One region of the Marinomonas sp. ATLA20 genome, then DNA from elsewhere that is predicted to be linked to it. Evidence: predicted binding sites of a transcription regulator. Region 1 holds the regulator's gene; each other region holds the start of a gene.
What was found. Region 1 encodes sigma-54, which starts transcription at its own class of promoters, with help from an activator protein. Its sites were predicted from a motif close to TGGCACNNNNNTTGCTNT; they were not measured.

Region 1 (6,244 bases):
GCTTCAACTCTTGTTCTGTCTTGCGTCGTCATGGACGCAAGCACTTCTTTTACTATTTTTTCTGGTAGATGTTGTAGTAAATCGGCAAGGTCATCGCTTTCAAAATGTTCGGATACGGCGATTAATCGCTCTGTATCCATGTTTTTCATGAATTGTACGCCAATATCTTCGCTCAGATATTGCAGTACTTCGCCTTCATTTTTGGCTTCAATTAGCTCCCAAAGAAGCTTACGTTCTTTGGGAGGGGAGGACTCTAATAGGCGAGCAACGTCCTGAGCTGGCAAAGCGCCGTTAAGTAAATAACGGATTTGCATGGTGGCACCAGATTCGAGCGATTCGGTGACCGTTTGCAGGTGGTTAAGCGTGTTTTGCTCTGACATTGATTCCTTACTCGTCTTCACCAAAACGATTGTTAATTAATTCTATCACCGCTTTAATTGCGTCGTTTTCATCTTCACCGTTGGTTTTGACACGAATTTCAGTGCCTTTGCCAGCGGCCAGCATCATCATGGCCATAATGCTTTTTCCATCAACATTGCGGCCTTCTTTTTCTATGGTGATGTCGCAAGAGAAACGAGAGGTTGTTTCAACCAGCTTGCCCGCTGCGCGAGCATGCAAGCCCAGTTTGTTTATGATTGTGACGGACTCTTCCTGCATGCTTATTACCTATATTAATGAGTCAAATATATTGAATAGTTCTTCACTGCTTTGTGCCGCACGTAATTTATCCAGTGATTCTGGAGATTGTGCTAACTCAGCGATTTGAGCCAATGTAGAAAGGTGTTGATCGCATTCTTGAGGTGGCACAATCAGCGCAAATATTAGGTCGACCGCTCGTTTATCGATAGAGTCAAAATCAATTGGAGTTTGCAGTGACATGACAACGATAGCTGTGTGGTTTGCCGACTCTAGACGACAATGCGGAATGGCAATGCCATTACCAATGCCTGTACTGCCTAGTTTTTCTCGGCCAAGTAGTGCGTCATAGATTTCTTCGTTGTTGCAATGAAGGCGGTTGGAAGCGACTTCAGCAAGGCTCTCAAGGACGCGTTTCTTACTAACAATGTCTTGTTTTGCGAGAACAAGTTCTGCTTTTAATAATGATTTCAAGGACATGATAAAATGGTATCCGTTTAGATCAGTCGTTTTCGTTCATTGGAAGGAGGGATGTTCATCGCCTCTCGATATTTGGCTACAGTACGTCGCGCAACCTGTATGCCTTGGTCTGCTAAAATAGCCGCTAGCTTGTTATCACTTAATGGCTTTTTCGCTGGTTCATCTGACACAAGCTTCTTAATCATAGCTCGTATTGCGGTAGAAGAACATTCTCCTCCAGAGGCGGTATTCACGTGGCTGGAGAAAAAATATTTAAGCTCAAAAATACCTTTTGGTGTGTGCATGTATTTTTGCGTCGTCACCCGTGAAATGGTTGACTCATGCATACCCACTTCTTCTGCAACATCATGAAGCACCATGGGTTTCATGGCTTCTTCACCGAGTTCGAAAAAATCAATTTGTCGACTTACAATGCAGCTGGCCACTTTCAATAATGTTTCGTTGCGGCTCTGCAAGCTCTTCATGAACCATTTTGCTTCTTGAAGAGAGGTTTTGATGTAAGTGGCGTCTTCTGTAGTTGCCGCTGTGCTCGCCATCGCAGAATAGGTTTCATTGATTTTGATTGGCGGTAGGGCGTCGTTGTTTAGCTCAACTTGCCATACACCATGACGCTTTTTCACTGAAACATCAGGAATGACGTAATCTGTATCATCTGCGTCGATCACTGAACCTGGGCGCGGGTTAAGCTGTTGAATCAAGTTGACGACTTCTTTTAGCGCTTCGTCTTTTAGTTTTGTCTTGCGGCTCAGTTGTGCGAAATCTCTATTACCTAATAGTGGCAGGTAATGGTCAATAAGGTTGTACGTGCTTTTGTAAAGTGGATGACTCTGGAAGGCTTCTAGTTGTACTAGAAGGCAGTCGCGTAGGTCGATTGAGCATACGCCAACAGGGTCGAAGCGTTGCAGTCTATGTTGCACAGCAATGACTTCTTCTATTTCTAGGTCTTCTAATTCGATGCCAAGGGACTCACAAATGTCATCGGTAGAAATGCTTAAGTAGCCATCAGGTTGAACGCATTCAATAATGGCATAAGCAATTTCAATGTCACGGTCTGACATGTGAGTTAAGTTCAATTGCCAAATTAGATGGTCTTGGATACTTTCAGCTGGAGCGTTGCGACTTTCGAAGTCTCCGTCACCTTCATAACTATTGTGATCACTGACAGCAGCAGAACTTTGATAGGTGTCATCCCAGTTACTATCGATAGATAGTTCTTCGGGGATGCTTTCAGTCCACTCTGATTCAACGCGTGCTTCTTCGTTGTTATCGACGGTTGTCTCAGGGGCACTTTTGGATTCTATGCTGGCTGGTATTTCGTTATGCAGTTGTTCGTCGTCGTCTAGCTCAAGCAGCGGGTTAGATTCAAGGAATTCGTGTATTTCTTGTTTTAAATCCAACGTAGAAAGCTGCAGCAAGCGAATAGCCTGTTGCAGTTGAGGCGTCATTGTCAGCTGTTGGCCGAGCTTTAATTGTAAAGACTGCTTCATAGAGCAACTCTTTCTTCTAATTGAATGAATTGGAATGAGTTGTGCATACTACTCCCTTTCTACAGCAATGATAAGGGGTTACAGACGGAAGTCGTCACCTAAATAGACCTTTTTGACTTGTTCATTGTTAATGACGGTATTGGCGTCACCGGATGCAATAATGTAACCATTGCCAACAATGTAAGCTTTGTCACAGATGTCTAGAGTCTCTCTGACATTATGGTCGGTAATTAGAACGCCGATTCCACTCTCTTGGAGGTGTTTAATAATGTGCTTTATATCTCCGACCGAAATCGGGTCTACGCCAGCAAAGGGTTCATCAAGTAAGATGAATTTTGGGTTCATCGCAACGGCTCTGGCTATTTCTACTCTGCGTCTTTCTCCGCCTGATAATGCCATGCCTAGGTTGGTGCGAATATGAGTAATGTGAAACTCTTCAAGAAGTTCTTCCAGTCGCTCATTTTGTTGTGCTTTTGTTAGTTCTTTGCGTGTTTCTAAGATGGCTAGAATGTTGTCTTCAACGGTCATCTTACGAAAAATTGATGCTTCTTGTGGAAGGTAGCCGATGCCTTTTTGCGCACGTGTATGCATAGCATCGCCAGTCACATCGACACCGTCAATAAAAACGCCACCCGCATCATTTGTCACCATGCCTACGATCATATAAAAACATGTTGTTTTGCCTGCGCCATTTGGGCCTAGTAACCCAACAGCTTCGCCAGATTCAACCGAGATAGATACATCCTTTACGACTTGGCGTTTTTTGTAGCTTTTTGCAAGGTGTTTTGCTTCTAATAGTGCCATCTATTTTTTCGTCTCAGGTGCTGGTTCGTTTTGTGGCGCTTGTGGTTGTAGTGTCATTGATACGCGCCCTGAATCTTTTTTCTCGGCACTGAAGGTGCCATCTTGGATCATATAGAGTATGTAGTCTGCCGTGATGGAGTTTTGCATTCGACTTAGGTAGCCATTCCCCATGATTTCTAGCTTTGATTCGCTGGTTAAATAACGAATTTCATTGCCTTTACTGATGACAATGTTCCCGCTCCAATCTACTTGCTGACTGAATTTTGCTGGACTGCCACTCGCTTCTAGGCTGTTGAATTTTCGTGTTTGAGGGTCTGTCGATACTTTAAGGTATTGTGCTTGTATCTCAATAGAGCCTTGTTTGACGAAAACGTTGCCTTTGTAAATTGCTTCACCCGAATTTTGATCGAATGACGCTTCGTTGGCTTGTATTTCTAATGGCTTATTAAGGTCATCAGGTAGGGCATATGCGTATTGGCCAATAAGGGCTGAAGTTAGCAACGCACCGATGTTAATGAATTGTTTCATATTTTCCTCGTACAGACCCTGTCATCACGACTTCTTCTGAATTTATATAGGTTGTGATTTCGCCAGCAGAGGTCTCTCCTTGTGTGGAGATGAGTGTCGCATTTCCATAGCTGGTTAATGATTTGTCATTGTCTAAGTAATGTATGTTATCTGCACTGAGCTTTATATCTTCCGACTGGAGGTATTTTTTAGTCGCTCTAGCATTTTCTGTTAATAGAATATCATTACTTCCATCTTCAATAACCCCTTTATCTGCTTTTGCGTTCCAATGACCTGATTTTGAGTAGCGTTCGACACTAGGGGTTTCTAAAAGTGTTCTGGATTTTGCAATGTAATGAAGGGTTTGTTCAGCATCCAGTGTTTCAATAAGTGTTCCGTCATTATCAAACTCTTTTACTTTGACCTTGGTGATGAAATAGTCAGGTGAGCTACTGAGTGAACCGGTTTCCACTAAGTATGCTTTTGGCGCTGTTCCATACCAGCCTATTGCGGCGGCTATTAAAATAGCGGCCCCAATGATTAGTAGGCTTTTAGGTTGCGTGAGTTTCTTAAGTGAAAGCATTAGATCGAACCACTTGTACTGACAATAAATAAGTAAAGACCATAAGAGGCTATAAGTGGAATACCAACCCATCGTGGGATGCTGTTACCTGTTGTTTTCTTAAAGATGAAGATAGCCAAGGCGAGCGCAGCTGTTAGGCCTAATACCCAAGGGAAATCTCTGTGTATAACGCTTTGATCTACCAGTCCTGGTGCAATAAGAGCGGGTAGCGGTAATACTGTGGCCAAATTGAAGATGTTTGACCCCAAAATGTTACCAATTGCTATGTCATGATGGCCTTTTCTTACACTGCTTACTGATGCGGCCAGTTCAGGTAAGCTGGTGCCCACAGCAACAATCGTAAGGCCTATTACCAGCTCGCTGACACCAAGTGCTGTCGCAATACCAATTGCTCCCCATACCAGCAACTTAGAGCTTCCTATTAATACAGTGAGTCCGATTAGCGCAATAATCAGAGATTTCGTGACTGAGGTGCCATCGTCCTCAGGTAGGCCTTCTTTTAAATCTTTTTCTAAGTCTTTACTGCCTCTTAACAATATTGTCAGGATAATAATAAAGGCAGCAATTAGTATCACACCATCCCATACGCTAAGTGTCTGATCAAATAGCAAAAAGCCTGCTAAAAGTGTGATACCTAATACAAGAGGGACTTCTTTGGTAGATAAGCCAGAGGCTATTGGAATAGCCGAAAAAAGCAATGTGATACCAAAGACAAGGGCGATGTTGGCAATGTTAGAGCCAAGTACGTTACCCACGGCAATTTCAGGGGCATTATCAAGTGCTGCTATGGCTGAGACGACCATTTCTGGTGCGGACGTGCCAAAGGCAACCAGCGTTATCCCTATGATCATAGGGTTTACGTTGAGTTTTTCTGCCACAAGGGCAGAGTGCTCGATGAATTTGTCGGAGCTCATAACCAGTAAAACTAGCCCTACAATTAGGGCGATAGAAAACAATAGCATGGTATTGATATTACTCATTGATACAGGAGGTACCATTTAATGAGGTTTGACGTTTAAATTCAAGGCTTGATCTTACAAACAAAGTGTATTTGGCCGCTCTGTGATTTTATTTATCTAGGGGCGATGGTAGTATCGGTCGATATTCGATAGGGATTAAAAAGGTGTGTCAGTGGTAGATGCTTATATAACAGTCCAAGACGTTAGTTTTTTTAGGGGAGGGCGGGCAATTTACGAAAATGTATCCCTCACCATTCCTCGAGGTAAAATTACGGCAGTAATGGGGCCTAGTGGAACAGGTAAAACAACCTTGCTGCGTTTGATTGCCGCACAACTTGCACCTAATTCAGGCACTATTTTAGTTGATGGACAGGATGTTCACGCTTTATCACGGTCTGAACTTTATAGAGTGCGGAAAAAAATGGGGATGCTTTTTCAGAGTGGCGCTTTGTTTAGTGATATGTCTGTTGCTGAGAATATTGCTTTTCCCATGGAGGAACATACTAAGTTAGATGCTAAGGCAATAGCGGACATTGTTGCAAAGAAACTTCACAGTGTTGGTTTGCGGGGAGCCGCTAGTTTAATGCCATCTGAGTTATCGGGCGGTATGGCGAGACGTGTTGCATTGGCTAGGGCTATTGCTTTAGATCCTGAACTTGTCATGTACGATGAGCCTTTTACTGGGCAAGATCCTATTTCTAAAGGGGTGCTTGTGAAGCTAATACGTCAGCTGAATGATTCAGCAAATATGACGTCTGTGCTTGTCTCTCATGATGTTGAAGAATCAC
Region 2 (6,244 bases), on a different contig from region 1:
TTTCTTGTAAGACGCGCAATAATTTACTTTGTCCAGCAAGGCTAAGAGTTCCAATTTCATCCAAGAATAGCGTGCCACCGTTTGCTCGCTCGAAGCGTCCAGGGCGGCTACTCGTTGCACCAGTATAGGCGCCTTTTTCGACACCAAATAGTTCTGTTTCCATTAGGCTTTCAGGAATGGCTGCGCAGTTAAATGCCACAAACGGGCCCGTTTGATGACTAAACTTATGCAGCATGCTGGCAAAAAGCTCTTTACCGACGCCTGATTCTCCAGTGAATAATACCGTTGCATTGGTTGGCGCCACTTTTTGTAACGAATGATTTGCGGCGGTAAACGCAGCGGAAACACCAATCATCTTGGGTTGGTCGTCTGATGTTTCTGGTTCCATTTTATCGAGCTGCGGGTCTGGTTTTATACGCATGTCGGCAGCGTTGGTAGTGACATTCAGGAATCGAATGTCGTCTTCGATGTCGTCCCAAAGCTCAGCGGATTTACCGACGACTCGGCAGATGGAGTGTCCCATAGACTGGCATTCTACCTCTCGGAAAATCACCAAAGAGCCGACCAAACCAGAGACATAGCCGATGGCGTAGCCTAATTCCATCCAGCAGGCGGGGTAGCTACCAATGCCATAGGCGGCAATGTGCTCTTCGTCTTCACTGCTGTGATGCCAAAAAAACTCACCATCATATACGCCTTTTTCAGTATCAAACTCAAAGAAAATGGTTTCCACTTTGACAACACCTTCTAAACCATGAAGGTGAGTGCCGGCTTCAAAAATGGAGGCAGGATCGGAATCTGGCCAGCGTTTTTGAATGAGTTCTGCGTCACGAAGACCGGACAAATAACCGGTTCGAGTGAGAATGTCGCGAGACTTGTCGAGGCCAAGAGAATCAATCATCTCACGACGTAATAGTCCAAATGAGGAGCTGTGGATTAGCAGCATGCGTTGATCATCTAACCAAATACGGCCATCACCTGGCGAGAAAAATAGGCACTCGGTCAGCTCTTCTACGGTGGGGGCATTTTGGCCATCTAGTTCACTGGAGCAGCCTTTGAGTAAGATCTTTTTGCTGTTTTTAGCCAAATCTGCCAAAGAAATACGATGCGAGTCTGTCATTATTATTTTTCCTCTCCATCTAATTGATGAAATGATCAACTGCTTTTTTCCTAGTGTTGATTGAGTTTAATGATATCGTCAAGTGCGCTGTTTAATATTTAAGCTATGCTAGATCGTACTTTCTAGTTTTATATTGATTGAAATGCATTAGTTATCAATGGTTTGACACTTCTATTGAGAGTGAAAGAAAAATAATAATATTTCGGCATAGGTATTGCTTTAGGTATAAACCAATGAATAAAAATAAATAGGAGAGCAGATATGACGGTATCCGTACTGGAATCAAAAAAATGGTCTGGGATGTTTTTTACGGGTGATTGGGTTACGGCTTCAAATAAGCAAGAGGTCATGGAGCCAGCAACAGGTAAGGTTTTAAGTGAAGTTGGTATTGCCACGGCTGACGACGTCTATGCCGCTTGCCAGAGAGCACATGAAGCGCAAAAAGAATGGGTAAAAGTCCCACCAAGAGACAAGGCTGCCTTGTTTCATAAAGCCGCGTCTTTCATTCGAGAGAATGCTGAGGAGTTTGCTTTGTATATCGCGCGTGAAACGGGCGGCATTATTCCTAAAGGTCAGCACGAAGTAAAAGAAGCCATTTTAATCCTGCAATTGGCGGCCAATATGACCTTGGAGCCCAATGGTCTGACGTTACCTTCTGTTCCGGAGCGCATGTCTTATGCAACTCGCAAGGCTATTGGTGTGGTGGGGGTTATTTCGCCGTTTAATTTTCCGATGATTCTTTCCATTCGATCGATTGCGCCAGCCTTAGCAACGGGTAATGCCGTTGTGACTAAGCCTGACCCTCAAACGCCAGTAACGGGTGGTTTTATTCTTGCTCTTGCTTTGGAAGCAGCGGGCTTACCAAAGGGAGTGTTTCAAGTATTTCCTGGTGCTGTTGACGCGGGGGAAGCACTTTGTGCCGCGCCAGAAATAGGCATGGTGGCGTTTACGGGCTCTACTGCAGCGGGTCGAAAAGTGGGTGAAGCCTGTGGCCGTAACTTGAAAAAAGTGTCTCTTGAGTTAGGTGGTAAAAGTTCGCTGATTATTTTGGAAGATGCCGACCTTGATGTGGCTGCGAGCAATATTGCTTGGGGCGCGTATTTCCACCAAGGGCAAATTTGCATGGCGTCTGGTCGTATTCTCGTACAAGAGAGTATTGCAGAAGCGTTAACTGCAAAAATCGTCGAAAAAGCACAACATTTACCGGTTGGCGATCCTGTGTCTGGGAAAGTGGCTTTGGGCCCGCTGATTAATCAGCGCCAACTTGAAAAAGTACATGCCATTGTGCAAGACACCATTGCTGCGGGCGCTAAATTAGAAGCGGGCGGAACGCATGACGGGCCTTTTTACTCGCCAACGGTGTTGAGTAATGTGAAACCGGGAATGCGCTCTTTTGAAGAGGAAATTTTTGGCCCAGTAGTCAATATCGTCACCTTTAAAGGCGATGATGAAGCGATTGCGATGGCCAATAATACTCAATATGGTTTAGCGGGCGCGGTTATTTCGAATGATCTTTCCCGTGCGCAGCGCATTGGTGCTCAGCTACATGTTGGTTTGCTGCATATCAATGATCAAACCGTTAATGATGAATGCATCAACCCATTTGGTGGTTGTGGTGCATCAGGTAATGGAAATTCGGTTTGTGGTCCTGCGGATTGGGATCTTTATACACATTGGCAATGGGTAACGGTTAAGCAATCTGCTACACCATATCCTTTCTAACCTATAAGTAGGTACTGAAAAAGCCTTATGCGGTTTATCCAGTTATTGGAAAGTAGCATGGGGCTTTTTATTATTTACGCTTTTATGGCTTGAGGTTATTGTATTTTAGCTTGTCTATAATCGTTAATTTCAACTCTTCAATAAATGTTTGAGTGATTGTGGATTGTCGCTCTCTGTGTAGAGTTATGCCAATAGTACATTCAGGGTTAGGAAGTGTGATGGGGATTTGCTTCAGGCGTGGATTGAGCTGATTGATATTCCAATCATCATAAAATAGCAGCGCGATGGCGTCGCTATGAATAACGAGTTCTTCTGACGAGGCAAAGGTCAACATTTCAAGCGCCTGAATCGGCGGCTTGTTATCGATACTATGAAACAAACTCTCGAAATAATCCCGAATAGGTGTGCCGTGGCGGGCTACTATCCAGCGTTCATTGATCAAATCGCCAAGGTTTTTAGCATAGCTGTGAACGGGATGATCAGCGCGAGCAATTAAGGCGTATTGAGCTCGTAGTAATGGCAGCTCGATGAGCTCTGGATGAATTGGCCCTTTTCTCATCAGTCCTAGAAAACAGTCTATTTCACCTTGTCGTAGAGCATTTGACAGCATGTGATATGGACCTTGCATAGCTTGCAGTCGAATGCCTGAGTGTTGTTTGAAAATAGAGGCAAACGCAATGGGAACAATATCTTGGCAGGAAAATGACAGCATGCCAACGGATAGTCTGCCCGCTAATTCATTGGGTAAAGATTGAAGTTGATGCTGAAGAGACTGAACAACAGGTGAAACTCTGAGATAGAGGGAAGCAAGCTGTTTGGCGGCAGTTTGTGGAATCAGACCTCGGCGTGCCCTTGAAAAAAGAGGCTGCTGCACCATGTTTTCGACTTCTTTTAAGGTTTTGCTGACCGCCGGCTGTGTCATCTCAAGTATTTGTGCTGCGACTGAGGCGCTGCCGACTCTCACCACGGCCTCTATGATCATCAAATGGCGCCATTCAACATAGGTTTTTAGCTTTAGTAAGGTAGTGGTGTTTTGCTGTAGTTGGCGCTCTGTATCAGCGATGGCTTGTAAAATGCTGTTGCAAGACGAGATTACTAGCTCCCCTGCTGAAGTGGGCTCCGCTCCGCTCCAACCACGCGTGAAAATACTCACCTCTAAGGCATGCTCTGCTTGTGATAATGCTCGCGAGACACTGGATTGACTCAGGCTTAATGAGGTACTGGCGTCCTTCTCGGTACCTTTTTTCATGATTTCTCTAATCACACGACATTGTTTTATGGTCAAAGGAAAGTGTGCCGTGGTGGTGTTCATCTTGTGTTTCCTGTTAGTAGATGCCTTCCATTATAGGTTTATAATCTATGATATAACCAAATTTAAATCTATGTTTTTAAATGTGCATATGGCAAAGCGGCCTTTTATGTGTACCTTTAAATGATCAAGTTTTACTTAGTGAATGTGCTCGATGAGTGCAGGCGGTATACGAATGAATAATAACAATAAGCCTTACAGCAATATTCCTGGCACGACCGTGTTTGACGGCGATATGGCCAGAATAGGTTTTCACCTCAATCAGTTTTGTATGTCTTTGATGAAAGAATCGAACCGAGTTGCGTTCAAACAAAATGAACGGGCTTATCTTGATCAATGGTCCATGACTGAGGACCAAAAAAAAGCCGTGTTGGCTCGCGACTTTCGTCAACTTATTGCCCTTGGTGGCAATATTTATTACCTCGTCAAAATCAGTTCAAATGATGGGCTTAGCGTCGCGGCAGCGGTGTCTAGCATGACTAATTTATCTCCTGAAGATTACATGGAAATGATGCGCAATGGTGGTCGATCGCCAGAGGGCAATCGATTCACGAATGAAAAAGAGTCTGACAAAAATCCGTCCAAGGAGAAGCAATAATGGCAAAGATTACGGCAGGATTGGGAACCTCTCATGTTCCATTGCTTGGACACATTATTGATAAAGGCGACAGCGGTGACGTTAAATGGGCGTCGATATTTGATGGTTTTCAGTTTACTAAAAAATGGATTCGCGAGCAGAAACCCGATGTGGTGATTTTGGTGTACAACGACCATGCGACCGCATTTGATATGAAGTTTATCCCAACCTTTGCTATTGGCTGTGGGGAAGAATATAGCCCAGCTGATGAAGGTTATGGCGCACGCCCGGTTCCTACGGTAAAAGGTGCACCTAAAATGGCGTGGCACATTGCCGAATCGCTTATAAAACAAGGCTTTGACATGACGATTGTCAATGAAATGGATGTAGATCATGGTCTCACCGTTCCTCTATCCATGGTGTTTGGTCAAGTTGATGAATGGCCGTGCCAAGTCATTCCTTTGGCAGTGAATACTGTTGTTTACCCTGCACCAACTGGAGAGCGCTGTCTTGCTTTGGGTAAAGCGATCCGAGCTGCCATTGATCAATATCCAGAGGACGTAAATGTTCAGGTTTGGGGGACAGGCGGTATGAGCCACCAATTACTGGGTGAGCGAGCCGGCTTGATCAACCAAGAATGGGATCTCGCTTTTATGGATGATTTAAAAAGCGATTACGCGAAGTTAGCTGCAATTTCCCAAGTTGAATACATTCGAGAATCCGGTACAGAAGGGGCTGAAATGGTGATGTGGTTAATCATGCGTGGGGCATTAAACCACGATGTGACAGAGATTCATCGTCATTACCATGTGCCGGTTTCTAATACGGCGCTGGGTCATCTGATATACAAAAATGTTGATGAAAAGGGAGCCTAAATCACAATGAATGTGCGCATAACTAGACCCAAATTAGTTTGTTTAGCTGGTTTGCTATGTGATCAACGAATGTGGCAAAACGTCGCAGCTCAATTAGAGAAAGATGCAGACGTTGAAATTATTAGTTTTGCTGGGTTTGATGATCTGACCGATATGGCTCGGTTTGTGTTATCCAGTGTTGAAGGCGATTTTGCTTTGGCAGGTCACTCTATGGGAGGGCGTGTCGCGCTGGAAATATATCGCCTTGCGCCACAGAGAGTAACGCGTCTCGCGCTTTTAAATACAGGTGTTCATCCCAAGTCAGAGAAAGAAATTCCGGGCCGAATGCGGTTGATCAATGCGGCAAAGCTGCATGGAATGGCCATTTTAGCGGACGAATGGCTGGTGCCCATGATGTCACCAAAAGGCTTAGAAAACAGGTCTCTAATGGCAGCGCTTGAGCAAATGGTTATGGGGTATTCGGTTGAGGATTTTGAAAAGCAGATACAGGCTTTGATCAATCGTCCTGATGCAGAAGGCCAGCTCGCCAACATATCAGTGCCGACATTATTACTATCTGGAACGCAAGACACATGGAGTCCTGTTACCCAGCATCAGGTAATCCAACAAAAAATTACGGGAAGTGAGCTGGTGGTGATCGA
Region 3 (6,244 bases), on a different contig from region 1:
CTTTTACCGATGCGCGGGTTGGATTGGGCCGCTCCGGTATCAGCGTACCAACCAAGCATTTATTAGCGTTTCAACTTGCCCACGCTCAGGCCATTGATGCCGTTCACACTCAACTTGATAGCGAGGCCTTATCAAAAGCACTCATGGAGCAAGACTGGGCGAAAGATTGGACGAAAAACTGTGCCCCCCTAATGCTGCACAGTCGCGCGACGGATCGCGCAACCTATCTACAGCGTCCAGATTATGGCCGCAGGCTAGACGAAGAATCTGCCAATAAACTAGACAAGCATCGAGCTTCCACAACGCAAAATTATGACCTTGCCATTGTGGTGGTGGATGGTTTGTCATCACTGGCAATAGAGCAAAACACGCTGCCTTTTCTGCAAGCGCTTGCTAGCCATATAAACGATTGGAAGCTAGCGCCTATCTGTTTTGTAAAACAAGGCCGAGTGGCCATTGGCGATGATATTTGCGAAAGACTAAACGCCAAGTGCGTTTTGGTGTTAATAGGCGAACGCCCGGGGCTGAGCTCGCCTGATAGCTTAGGTTTGTACCTAACTTGGGGTGGCAAAGTCGGCTTTACCGACGCCTACCGTAACTGCATATCTAATGTTCGACCTGCTGGCTTGGTTTACCAAGAAGCGGCGCGCAAAGCCTTTTATTTATTAAACGAAGCACGAGCCCTGAAGCTGTCTGGCGTCAAACTCAAAGACAGATCAGACGATGATTTAATTATGGATACCAGCAAGGAGTCAAAGAACTTCCTCATCTCTTAAGGACAAGAAATACATAAGCCCATCGGGCAAAAATGACGGTTATACCACTTAACTAGAGCATAAAAGGAACGACAATGAGTGATCAATTAGATAAAGAATACCTGGCAAAACGCCAGTTAAAAAGGGGCTCCGCTGGCTGGATTTTGCTAGCGGGTTTAGGGGTGTCTTACGTAATTTCAGGCGATTTCGCAGGCTGGAACTTTGGTATCGCCGAAGCGGGCTGGGGTGGCTTTGCCATTGCAGCAGGGTTAATGGCCGTGATGTATCTGACGCTGGTATTATCCTTAGCAGAAATGTCCGCAGCGATTCCAGCGGCTGGCGGCGGTTATAGCTTTGCTCGCCAAGCTATGGGACCAACAGGCGGCTATTTAACAGGATTAGCGGTTTTAATCGAGTACGCTTTGGCCCCTGCGGCCATTGTCATTTTCATCGGCTCTGCGGTGGAAGCCCTCCTAGGATTTAATGGGCCTTGGGTTTATGCGGCGTTTTATCTTGTTTTTATTGCCATCCACTTGGCTGGGGTTGGTGAAGCACTAAAAGTCATGATGGTCATCAGTGGCTTGGCGGTTATCGCCATCTTAGCAACGGCGGTGGCCTTGATTGGTGATTTTGATACAAGCCGTTTATTCGATGTTGCCGTAACCGATGCCGCTGGCGCGTCTGAGTTTATGCCAATGGGTTGGTATGGCGTTTGGGCTGCATTGCCATTTGGCATGTGGTTATTCTTGGCTGTTGAAGGCGTTCCTCTTGCAGCAGAAGAAGCCAAAGACCCAGCGAAAGATGTGCCTAAGGGCATTATCGGCGCGATGATTTTCTTACTTTTCACTGCACTTTTAGTGGTGTTTTTATTGGCGGGCGCAGCAGGTGCAGACGCCATGAGTAAGAGTGCCGTGCCTTTAGTGGATGCCTTGAACTTTGCAGGTCACGGAACCTTGGCAACCGCGGTTAACGTATTGGGGCTTGCTGGCTTGATCGCCTCTTTCTTCTCCATCATCTACGGTTACAGCCGTTTGGTATTCGCTTTGTCTCGCGCCGGTTACCTTCCTAAGAGCTTGTCTGTTACCGATAAACGCAAAGTGCCTTCTCGCGCTTTGATCGTACCTGGTATTTTGGGCTTTCTTGCTTCTTTAACTGGCGAAGGCGACCTGATGTTAGCCATGGCCGTTGTTGGCGCGACTGTGTCATATGCCTTGATGGCGTTAAGCCATATCTTATTGCGCATCAAGCAACCAAACATGGAACGCCCATATAAAACACCTGGCGGTATCGTTACCTCATCTATCGCTTTTGTGTTGTCTCTATTGGCTTTGACGGGTGTTTACGCTTACGATCCACGCGCGTTTTTCTACACGCTGGTATTGTTCGCCATCGGCGCCGCTTACTACTTCTTGTACAGCAAAAACCGCCTAGTGGCGAAAACACCAGAAGAAGAATTCGACATGCTAGCTGCTGCTGAAGCAGACCTTGCAGCTACGGTTTAATGTTTCCTAGATGTCATAACTGATAACTTAAGCGCATTATTTATGCGCACGAAAAAGCCCCCGCATTGAAAAATGCGGGGGCTTTGTTTTGGACTAGTTTACGACTTAAAGCGAATTACGATTTAGCAAGGTTCATACTTTGCAAAGCAAGACGCTCTGGCTCCATCATGTAACGATAAGACAAGGCCGCCACGATACCACCAATAAAGATAGCGTAGTTTGCTAAGGCGCTAAATACGAAGGTCGCTAAGATAGAAACCGCGCCCGCAATAACCAAGGCATAAACACTCTTCTTATTCACCCCATTTTCATACCAATAAGCGCCTTTTGGTGACTCTGTATACAAGGCAGCTATATCGATGTTGCCTTTTTTGATAAAGAAGTAATCCACAATAATAATGCCGTACAAAGGCCCAATCATCGCGCCCAATACATCCACTGTGTAATGAATCACTTCTGGGTTATTGAACAGGTTCCAAGGCGTTAGCAAAACAGAACCAAATGCGGCAATAAAACCACCCGCTTTAAAGCTGATTTTCTGTGGAGAAACATTCGAAAAATCAAACGCTGGCGCAACAAAGTTCGCCACGATATTGATACCCACTGTCGCAAAGATAAACGTCAATGCACCCAGTACCGTGATAAAACCAGAATCAAGACGTTTCACGGTTTCCACTGGATCGGTGATCATCTGACCAAACACAGGAATCGAAGCCGAAACAATCACCACACTGAACAAAGAGAACAACACAAAGTTAAACGGTAAACCCAACAGGTTACCCAATTTTAATTTTTTATAACTGCCGCAATAACGAGAGAAGTCACTAAAGTTAAGTGTTGGCCCTGCGAAATAACCCGCGACCAAGGCAATCGCAATAAACATCTGCGCATACACATCTAGGCCCGTCAGGTTATTTGAGCTTAGATTGAAACTGATGTTTTCCCAACCCGCTAGATTTATCATATAAATACATAACGCAAACATAGCGATGTAAATAGCAGGGCCAGACCAATCGATCACTTTACGAATCATGTCCATACCAAACATAAACACAATGCCTTGCACGACCCACATAGCAGAGAAGCCAATCCAGCCTAGGTAAGACAGACCGATGAAAGATTCGTCCGCAAGCGATGCCATTTCAGGAAAGAAGTACAGCAACAAGATAATAAAGGAACTGGATGCCAGAAAGGTTTGAATACCGTACCAGACAACCGCGATCAAGCCTCGAATAATGGCCGGAATATTCGCACCGAACACCCCGAAAGACATACGAGCAACAACAGGAAATGGCACACCTGCTTTTTGTCCCGGCTTACCCATCAGATTGGCAAACACCAATACAATGGAAATCCCCAATAACAGACTGATAAATACCTGAATACCATTTAACCCTAACGCAAACAAACTGGCGGCAAACACATAACCACCCACACTGTGCACATCGGACATCCAAAAAGCGAAAATGCTATACCATCCCCACTTTTGATCTTTCTCCGGCAGTAGATCGCTATTCGCTAATCTAGGGCTTTGCTCAAATTCTTGTTTCATGGCCTTGTTCCTTTTTAATTGTATACAATGACAAATACAATTTACGTGCCAAAAACAGAAACCCAAGAATTTAGGAAAAACCACAATTTACAGACATAAAAACGTCTTATAACGCACTAATCCGAGTCAAAAACAAAATAAACACACTATTTCTGTGCAACATGATTGGACTTTTATTTGAGATGTACCTGACGAGTTGTCGTGCTATATTATTTCATCAACAATATTTACCAATAGATTGTATACAGTTAATAGAGAGCAACATGTCCAATGACGAGAACATCTACCGACAAATGTTAAAAGCGATTGTCGAACACCAACTGCCACCAGGTGCGCGCTTACCAGAAGACCGTCTATCAGAGGCCTTTGGCGTAAGCAGAACCGGCATTCGCAAAGTATTACAGCGGCTCGCCTTAGAACATTTTGTGCTGATCGAGAAAAACAAAGGCGCACAAGTAAATCACCCAAGCAAAGCAGAGGCATTAGAAGTACTAGACAGTCGAATATTAATCGAGCCACAACTCATCCCGGCTTTACTATCGCACTGGAATTCGGCGCAGTCTCAACGCTTTCGCACTATGGCGATAGAAGAAAAACACGCAGAAGAAAGTAATCAACTTGCTGACTCTATTCAGTTAACCGCTCGCTTTCATTATGAATTGGCCACATTATCAGGCAACAAAGTGCTCGCCAGCTTTATCGAACAGCTTTGTTATCGATCTTCTTTAATACTGGCTGCTTACGGCACACGCGGCAGTGTTGGTTGCGACTGCGGAGAACACTCGGAGCTACTGGATCTTCTTGATCAAGGAAACACAGACAAGGCGCAAAACTGGATGAGCCACCATCTAAAACACATCAAATCCTCACTCATTCTCGAAAGCAAACCTGAAGAGAGCATCGATTTCCAACAACTTTTTGGCCGCTAGGAGCACCATGCGAATCCAACTAATTAACCCAAACACCAGCGCCGACATGACTCACGCTATGGCCTTAAGTGCACAAACGGTTGCGCTAGATAACACCCAGATTATTGCCTGCACACCAGAACATGGTCCCAAAAGCATCGAATGTGCTTTTGATGAAGTCATCGCCAGCGCGGCTCTTCTCGATCTTATCGAACAAGGTAAACAACAAGGTGTCGACGCTCATATTATCGCCTGCTTTGGCGATCCAGCTCTAGATGCAGCGCGCGAATTAGCTGACGCACCTGTCATCGGCATTGCTGAAGCGGGCTTTCACATGGCCAGCCTGATTGCCCATCGTTTTGGTGTTGTGACCACGCTATCTCGCACTTTACCAGCGAGTGAGCATTTACTACAAAAGTATGGTCATAAGCATCATTGTAGCGGAGTAAGAGCCACCGACATCCCTGTTTTGGCATTAGAAAATATCGATCCTGAAGCCTATCAACTTCTGAAAACGGAATGTTTAGCGGCTATCGAACAAGATGGCGCCGATGCCATTGTGCTAGGTTGTGCTGGCATGTCTAACTTAGTTGAAAAGCTGTCTGCGGAATTGCCTGTTCCTATCATTGATGGCGTTGTCGCCGCGGTAAAACTGGCAGAATCATTGCATCAGTTAGGGCTACAAACCTCTAAAAAAGGTCAATACGGACAGCGTGTTAGCAAAGCTTTTACTGGGAGCTATGCCCACTGGAGTTTATAACCGCTACTAAACGACATAAAAAAATAATGGAACACAGATAATGAAACACTATTTAGAACGCGATTACGCGGGTTATGGCCGCCAAGGGCTGCCAAACGTAAAATGGCCCAACAATGCACGAGTTGCTGTCCAGTTTGTTTTAAACTTTGAAGAAGGCGGTGAAAACTGCGTATTGCATGGTGATGAACATGCCGAGACTTTTTTGTCGGAAATTTTCGGTGCACAGCCTTTCAAAGACCGTCACATGAGCATGGAATCCCTTTACGAATACGGTTCACGCACTGGCGTTTGGCGTATTCTTAACGAGTTCGAAAAACGTGGATTACCACTCACTGTTTTTGCCATCGCCACCGCCTTACAGCGCAATCCGGAAGTAGCAAAAGCTTTTGTGGAAGGCAAACACGAAATCGTCTGCCATGGCTTAAAATGGATTCACTACCAAGACATGCCCATCGAGCAAGAACGCGAGCACATGCAACAAGCCCTCGCCTTAATCGAAGAAGTTACCGGCGTTAAACCTGCTGGCTGGTACACAGGGCGCGACTCGCCAAATACTCGCGCCTTAGTGGCCGAGCAAGCGCAACTCAAATACGATTCCGACAACTACGGCGACGACCTACCTTACTGGGTAAAGGTCGACACTCCAAATGGTGGCAGCAAACCGCACCTAATCGTGCCGTATACACTAGACTGCAACGACATGAAGTTTTCCTCGCCTTATGGCTTTAATCACGCGGAGGAGTTTTTCCAATACTTGAAAGACAACT
Region 4 (6,244 bases), on a different contig from region 1:
TGGGACAGCTACACCATTCCTAATAGTCTTCGTCAATTTATCAAAAAAAGTTATGACGACCTAAATTGGATGCGCTTATCGCCTTCTTTCAAGATCGCCACACTTTATAACGAAGAAGGCGGCGCTCAGATTGCACTGACCAGAGTAAAAGCAGGCGCTCACATGCCAACTCACACTCATACAGGTGATGAAATTACCCTTGTATTAGAGGGGGCTTTTTCCGATGAAAGCGGTGTCTATCGTCAAGGTGATTTTATTAATCGTGACGCTAGCCACAAACATAAGCCAATCGTCACCAAAGATGCAGAATGCATCTGTTTAACCGTGTTAGACGCACCGATTGAATTTACTGGCTGGTTAACGCGCCTACTGAATCCTATTATTCGCCGATACCATCCGCATTCCGCTTAATGCAGACACTGTGCCTATCAGTAAAGCCAACGATAGGTACACGTTTGCAGACGTTAGCCAATAACAAGCAAATATTGTGAAAATCTGGTATAGTCCTTGTTCAAACTAAAAACAAGGACTATTTATCATGGCAACTAAGAAGAAACAGCCGGCCGCTTCGGAAACCTCGGAATCCATTGAAAAGCAAATGCAAGAGTTTCTAGCTCGCGGTGGACACATAGATAAAATCGATTCAGGAGTTAGTGGACAATCTCAGCTAACAGGATCACGTCACATTTCCCTAGGAAATAGCAAAACGAAAGCACAATAAGCTTTGGGGATACTTTACTAACGGTAAATATCCCTCGCTATTTTCGTTTGTACGCCAACTCTATAAACGCGATTTCAAGGTCTTCCTGTAAAACGTAAATAGATTGGCGAATCAAATAGTTAGTCTATAAAAGTGACTAACAATATGTAAGAAAACAATAATAGAATTTTTATTGATACAGGAACATTATGCTGAGCGAATCTGATCGCGCGTTTTTCCGCCCTAAATGGCGTCGAGTCACTGTGACTTTATTCTGTTTCGCATGGACGATTCTTGAATGGGTATCGAATGAACCTATCTGGGCAATGATCTCGGCAGGTATAACACTGTATTGCTTATGGAACTTCTTTTATAAGTTTGAAGAAACCACAGACGAAGACAACACACCAGCAAGCTAATCAGCAAAGCAAGCGTCTAAATAATCTAGCCTTATTTATTATTTGGCGGCTTTTCACTAATGGTTGGCGAAAAAATAGTCGCAAACGTCTTTATTAACTGGTCATAATTTCGCCACATAAACGTCACGACGCTGTCATATTAACGCTCTACTCTCATTAATAAGATACCTAAAAACTTATTAAAGCGGAGCGTCACTGTGATACAAGTCGAGCAAATGATTGCCAGTAAATCTCCTCACTTTTTCGACAAAAGCCCATTTATCACTCGCCCAACGTTAAGCGTGTTGAAACGCTTATTCCACGAAAGTGAAGTAAACCAATTCCTGGAAAAAAACCACGGCTGTGTCGGCTTCGAATTTATTGATCGAGTTCTGGATCACTTCAATTTTAGCTATCAAGTAAGTCAAGTTGATCGCCGAAACATTCCCGCCAGCGGTAGGGTAATGATCATCGCTAATCACCCTCTTGGCGCCTTAGATGGCCTCGCTTTACTTAGATTAATCGGTGAAATCCGCCCAGACGTGAAAATCGTAGCTAATGATTTATTAATGGGATTTGACGGCTTAAAACAGCTTGTTCTTCCCGTCGATAATCTTGGTGGAAAAACCGGACGTCAGCAACTCAAAGCTATCATGAGCTGCCTACATAACGAAGAAGCCGTGATTATTTTCCCGGCTGGCGAAGTGTCTCGTATGTCGCCAAGCGGTGTAAAAGATCAGCAATGGAACCAAAACTATCTAAAACTGGCGCAAAAGACTAACAGCCCGTTACTGCCGGTTCATATTGGCGGACGTAATTCCATGTTGTTTTACACCAGCTCTCTTTTATATCGTCCGCTATCGACCATTCAGCTCGCTAACGAAATGTTTCGTCAACGCAATCGCAAAATTCCCATGCAAGTTGGCCAAGCCATTCCTATTCAAGAGCTAGCCCAACTTCCACTAAGCGATAAAGAAAAAAACAAACTCGTAAAGCGCCATTTATACCGTATTGCCAAAGGCAAAAAACCGCTACTTAAAACCGAAAAGACCGTTGAGCATCCGCAAAATAGACAGATGATCAAACAAGAACTAAAAATAGCCGAACATCTTGGTAGTACCAAAGACAACAAGCAAATCTACCTGTTTGATTACGACCCAATGTCGGTGACGATGAAAGAGATTGGGCGCTTACGCGAAATTGCCTTCCGAAAAGTAGGTGAAGGCACAGGCGAGCGTTCCGATCTGGACAAGTTCGATCAGTATTATCGTCACCTGATTCTATGGGATGAAGAAGAACTAGAGATCGTCGGTGCGTATCGTATCGGAGAAGTTGCTCGATATATGAAATCAGATACACCAAATCGCATATACAGCTCTGAGCTGTTCCAATACTCGTGCGACATGGAACCTTATTTCGAACAGGGCATTGAGCTCGGGCGCAGCTTTATCCAACCAAAATATTGGGGCAAACGCAGCCTAGATTATTTGTGGTATGGCATTGGCGCTTATTTAGACAGACACCCTGAAATTCGCTACATGTTTGGGCCTGTGAGTTTGAGCAACAGCTACCCACAAGTAGCAAAAGATTTCATTGTTTCCTTTTACAAGCTCTATTATGCCGATAAAGAACACTTGGCGCGCTCTTTCACGCCTTATCAAGTTAACGCAGAACACGCTGATATTATTTCAGCCATGTTCAGCGGCGATAACTATGATGAAGACTTTAGAGTACTAAAAGAGCAGCTCAGCCACTTTGGCGCCAGCGTACCAACACTGTTCAAACAATACAGTGAATTGTGCGAAACGGGCGGAGTTCGCTTCTTAGACTTTGGTGTCGATGCCGACTTTGGCTACTGCGTGGACGGTTTGGTCCTAGTAGACCTGAATACAGTCAAAGAAGCGAAAAACAAACGTTACCGAGGTCACAACGATGGCTCTCAAGCTTAGTTAATAATCACGAATCATGGTGATGATCACGATAATGACGACTGTGAGAATGATGAACACGCGAATGATGGTCATGGAAATGATCATCCGCTTCTTGTTCAGAATGCTTAAAGACAACCAAATAAACAATCTTAATGACCAGCATAATACTTAACACAATAAGAACGACCATTTGAATATCCATAAAAACACCTCATTATTTTTGTTGGTGTCATTTGAGTATAGGACATGAAAACGGCGTTGAATGTGAATTTACGTCTTAAGTTTGTAGGGATTTGTCTTAAGCACTGAAATAGAGCACTTGGCGTTATTTCAGGAACTAAAGTGGCTATAAAGAGGGAGCCGAAAACGTAGGACTAACTGTTTTTAACATTAAAATTAATTAGTTAAAAAATATGGCTTAAGCTTTGCTTCACCTCTAAAAGAGTCTTTGAAAAGATTTCATTCTAAAACACCTGCTTAATGGCAGGGCTCAACAACGACCTCAGGCTTTTGCAGTAGCCTTACACATTTGTCTATCGTTAGACCATGGAGCTGGAAATGATTGAAAAAACGTATTTGAAAACAAAGCCCGAATGCAAAGTAAAATTCGCCTTACCTGCGGACGTCATTGGCGATGCCAAGCGTGTCTCTTTGGTTGGCGACTTTAATAATTGGGACAGTACAGCCAATCCGATGAAAAAACAGAAATCAGGCGTTTTTGTGTCAACGCTTAACTTGGATATCGAAACCTCGTACCAATTTCGCTATGTTCTGGACGACACACAATGGCTAAACGATGACATGGCTGATGCCTATGTTCCCAGCCCAATAAGCTACGACACAAACGGCGTCATCAGCCTGTAATAGTCGATTTTAGCTTAAAAGAAGCCACTGGCAATGCGCCTCCATATTTCACATGGAGGCGTTAACCTCTCGATTTCCCTCTTTTTTCCTCTCAAATTCGCCCTTAACAGCGGACACCATAACGTCATTTTTTTGCTCAAAGACACTAATTCATGGATTCGAGCTGCAATTTATAGCCAAAATATGTACAATTGTTTTTATTGAACGCGCGTTTAATAAAAAATCAAATACCTTAACAACTCTAAACAGAGTCGTTAAAACAGACTTAAAGAGGCACATCATGGCACATCAGCAGCAATACATTCACGGCCGCTACCATGCATCCACCAGCGGAGAACACTTTGAGACGATCAACCCAGCCACAGGCGAAGTGATTGCAACAGTCGAACACGCAGGACAAGCTGAACTAGATGCTGCTGTAGAGTCTGCAAAACAAGGTCAAAAAGTATGGGCAGCAATGAGCCCAGTAGAGCGCGGCCGTATTCTAAAAAGAGCGGCGGAACTATTGCGTGAAAACAACGAAGAACTTGCCCGTCTAGAAGTATTAGACACAGGCAAGCCACTTCAAGAAGCTATTTGCGTAGACATTCAAACAGGCGCTGACGTAATCGAATATTACGCAGGTCTTACCGACAAGATCCAAGGCGATTACCAAGACCTTGGCAATGGTAATTTCTTCTACACTCGTCGTGAGCCATTAGGTATTTGCGCTGGCATTGGCGCATGGAACTACCCAATTCAAATCGCCATGTGGAAATCTGGCCCAGCGCTGGCAGCGGGTAACGCGATGATCTTCAAACCTTCAGAAGAAACGCCACTTACCGCTCTTAAATTGGCTGAAATCTTTACCCAAGCAGGCTTGCCCGATGGCGTTTTTAACGTCATTCAAGGCGACGCTCGCACCGGTCAGATGATCACAGCTCATCCAGGGATCGACAAAGTATCTTTCACCGGCGAAGTCGGTACTGGTAAAAAAGTCATGACAGCTTCTGCGCAATCGTTAAAGCAAGTGACCATGGAACTTGGCGGTAAATCGCCCATGATCATCTTCCCAGACATGCCTGTCGACCAAGCAGTATCTGCCGCCATGCTAGCCAACTTCTACACCCAAGGCGAAGTATGTACTAATGGTACTCGCGTATTCGTTCACGCCGACATGTTGGACGCTTTCACCAAAGAATTAAAAGAACGCACCGAAGCTATGATCATTGGTGACCCGATGGACATGGACACACAAGTGGGTGCCTTGATTTCCAAAGATCACATGCAAAAAGTACTTGGCTACATTCAAGCCGCCAAAGACGCAGGCGCAACATTATTGTGCGGTGGTCACCAAGTCACTGAAAACGGCTTAGACAAAGGCGCCTTTGTGGCGCCGACTGTGTTCACGGATTGCACCGACGACATGCCACAAGTGCGTGACGAAATCTTTGGCCCTGTGATGTCAGTCCTGAGCTTCACCGACGAAGACGAAGCCATCGCTCGTGCGAACGACACGAAACTTGGTTTAGCGGCTGGCGTATTCACCAAAGACTTCGCTCGCGCTCACCGTGTGATTAACCAGCTACAAGCCGGTATTTGCTGGATCAATGCTTGGGGTGCGTCTCCTGCTGAAATGCCAGTAGGTGGTTATAAAGAATCTGGTATCGGTCGTGAAAATGGCATTGAGACCTTGTACCACTACACACAAAACAAGAGCGTCTTTGTCGATCTTAACGACATTCAAAGCCCTTACTAGGCGGGACGCTTAACTTTTAATAGATGAGAAAGGTCATGGCAAACGAAACGTACGATTACATTATCGTCGGTGCTGGCTCCGCAGGCTGTGTGCTGGCAGACCGACTGACAGAAAGTGGCGAACACAAGGTATTGCTACTGGAAATGGGCGGCTCAGATAAGAGCGTCTTTATCCAAATGCCAACCGCCTTGTCTTATCCGATGAACACCGAAAAATACGCGTGGCAGTTCCACACAGACAAAGAACCAGGCCTTGATGGCCGCGAAATGCATTGTCCGCGTGGTAAAGTGTTAGGCGGTTCATCATCTATTAACGGCATGGTCTATGTACGTGGCCACGCCTGTGATTTCGACCAATGGGAAGAAAACGGCGCCAAAGGCTGGAACTACCAGACTTGCCTGCCTTACTTTAAAAAAGCCGAAACATGGAAAGGCGGTGCGGACTTATACCGTGGCGGTGAAGGCCCATTGTCGACCAACAACGGCAACGACATGACCTACAACCCACTCTACCAAGCCTTTATTGACGCGGGTGAAGAAGCCGGTTATGGCAAAACGGAAGATTACAATGGCTTCCGCCAAGAAGGTTTTGGCCCCATGCACATGACGGTCAA

Region 2: the regulator sigma-54 is predicted to act here: its motif matches at 1,324-1,341, upstream of AC2A4J_RS02770 (benzaldehyde dehydrogenase).
Region 3: the regulator sigma-54 is predicted to act here: its motif matches at 3,843-3,860, upstream of AC2A4J_RS02660 (NCS1 family nucleobase:cation symporter-1).
Region 4: the regulator sigma-54 is predicted to act here: its motif matches at 3,444-3,461, upstream of AC2A4J_RS14320 (isoamylase early set domain-containing protein).

What each region holds. Positions count from the first base shown of each region.
Region 1 is NZ_JBXUKU010000009.1:70,843-77,086, forward strand. Features, by position in the region: gene mgtE (magnesium transporter) at 1-380, opposite strand, end outside; gene AC2A4J_RS15080 (HPr family phosphocarrier protein) at 388-657, opposite strand; gene ptsN (PTS IIA-like nitrogen regulatory protein PtsN) at 667-1,116, opposite strand; gene AC2A4J_RS15090 (RNA polymerase factor sigma-54) at 1,134-2,603, opposite strand; gene lptB (LPS export ABC transporter ATP-binding protein) at 2,682-3,407, opposite strand; gene lptA (lipopolysaccharide transport periplasmic protein LptA) at 3,408-3,935, opposite strand; gene lptC (LPS export ABC transporter periplasmic protein LptC) at 3,919-4,497, opposite strand; gene AC2A4J_RS15110 (calcium/sodium antiporter) at 4,497-5,477, opposite strand; gene AC2A4J_RS15115 (ABC transporter ATP-binding protein) at 5,623-6,244, shown strand, end outside.
Region 2 is NZ_JBXUKU010000001.1:620,731-626,974, forward strand. Features, by position in the region: gene AC2A4J_RS02765 (sigma 54-interacting transcriptional regulator) at 1-1,120, opposite strand, end outside; gene AC2A4J_RS02770 (benzaldehyde dehydrogenase) at 1,382-2,842, shown strand; gene AC2A4J_RS02775 (LysR family transcriptional regulator) at 2,925-4,154, opposite strand; gene ligA (protocatechuate 4,5-dioxygenase subunit alpha) at 4,327-4,749, shown strand; gene AC2A4J_RS02785 (class III extradiol dioxygenase subunit beta) at 4,749-5,603, shown strand; gene AC2A4J_RS02790 (alpha/beta fold hydrolase) at 5,610-6,244, shown strand, end outside.
Region 3 is NZ_JBXUKU010000001.1:593,797-600,040, reverse strand. Features, by position in the region: gene eutC (ethanolamine ammonia-lyase subunit EutC) at 1-776, shown strand, start outside; gene eat (ethanolamine permease) at 851-2,257, shown strand; gene AC2A4J_RS02660 (NCS1 family nucleobase:cation symporter-1) at 2,373-3,809, opposite strand; gene AC2A4J_RS02655 (GntR family transcriptional regulator) at 4,073-4,738, shown strand; gene AC2A4J_RS02650 (aspartate/glutamate racemase family protein) at 4,746-5,477, shown strand; gene puuE (allantoinase PuuE) at 5,518-6,244, shown strand, end outside.
Region 4 is NZ_JBXUKU010000008.1:81,323-87,566, reverse strand. Features, by position in the region: gene AC2A4J_RS14345 (ChrR family anti-sigma-E factor) at 1-411, shown strand, start outside; gene AC2A4J_RS14340 (hypothetical protein) at 539-721, shown strand; gene AC2A4J_RS14335 (hypothetical protein) at 910-1,119, shown strand; gene olsF (bifunctional ornithine lipid synthase OlsF) at 1,317-3,047, shown strand; gene AC2A4J_RS14325 (hypothetical protein) at 3,055-3,231, opposite strand; gene AC2A4J_RS14320 (isoamylase early set domain-containing protein) at 3,588-3,893, shown strand; gene betB (betaine-aldehyde dehydrogenase) at 4,174-5,631, shown strand; gene betA (choline dehydrogenase) at 5,667-6,244, shown strand, end outside.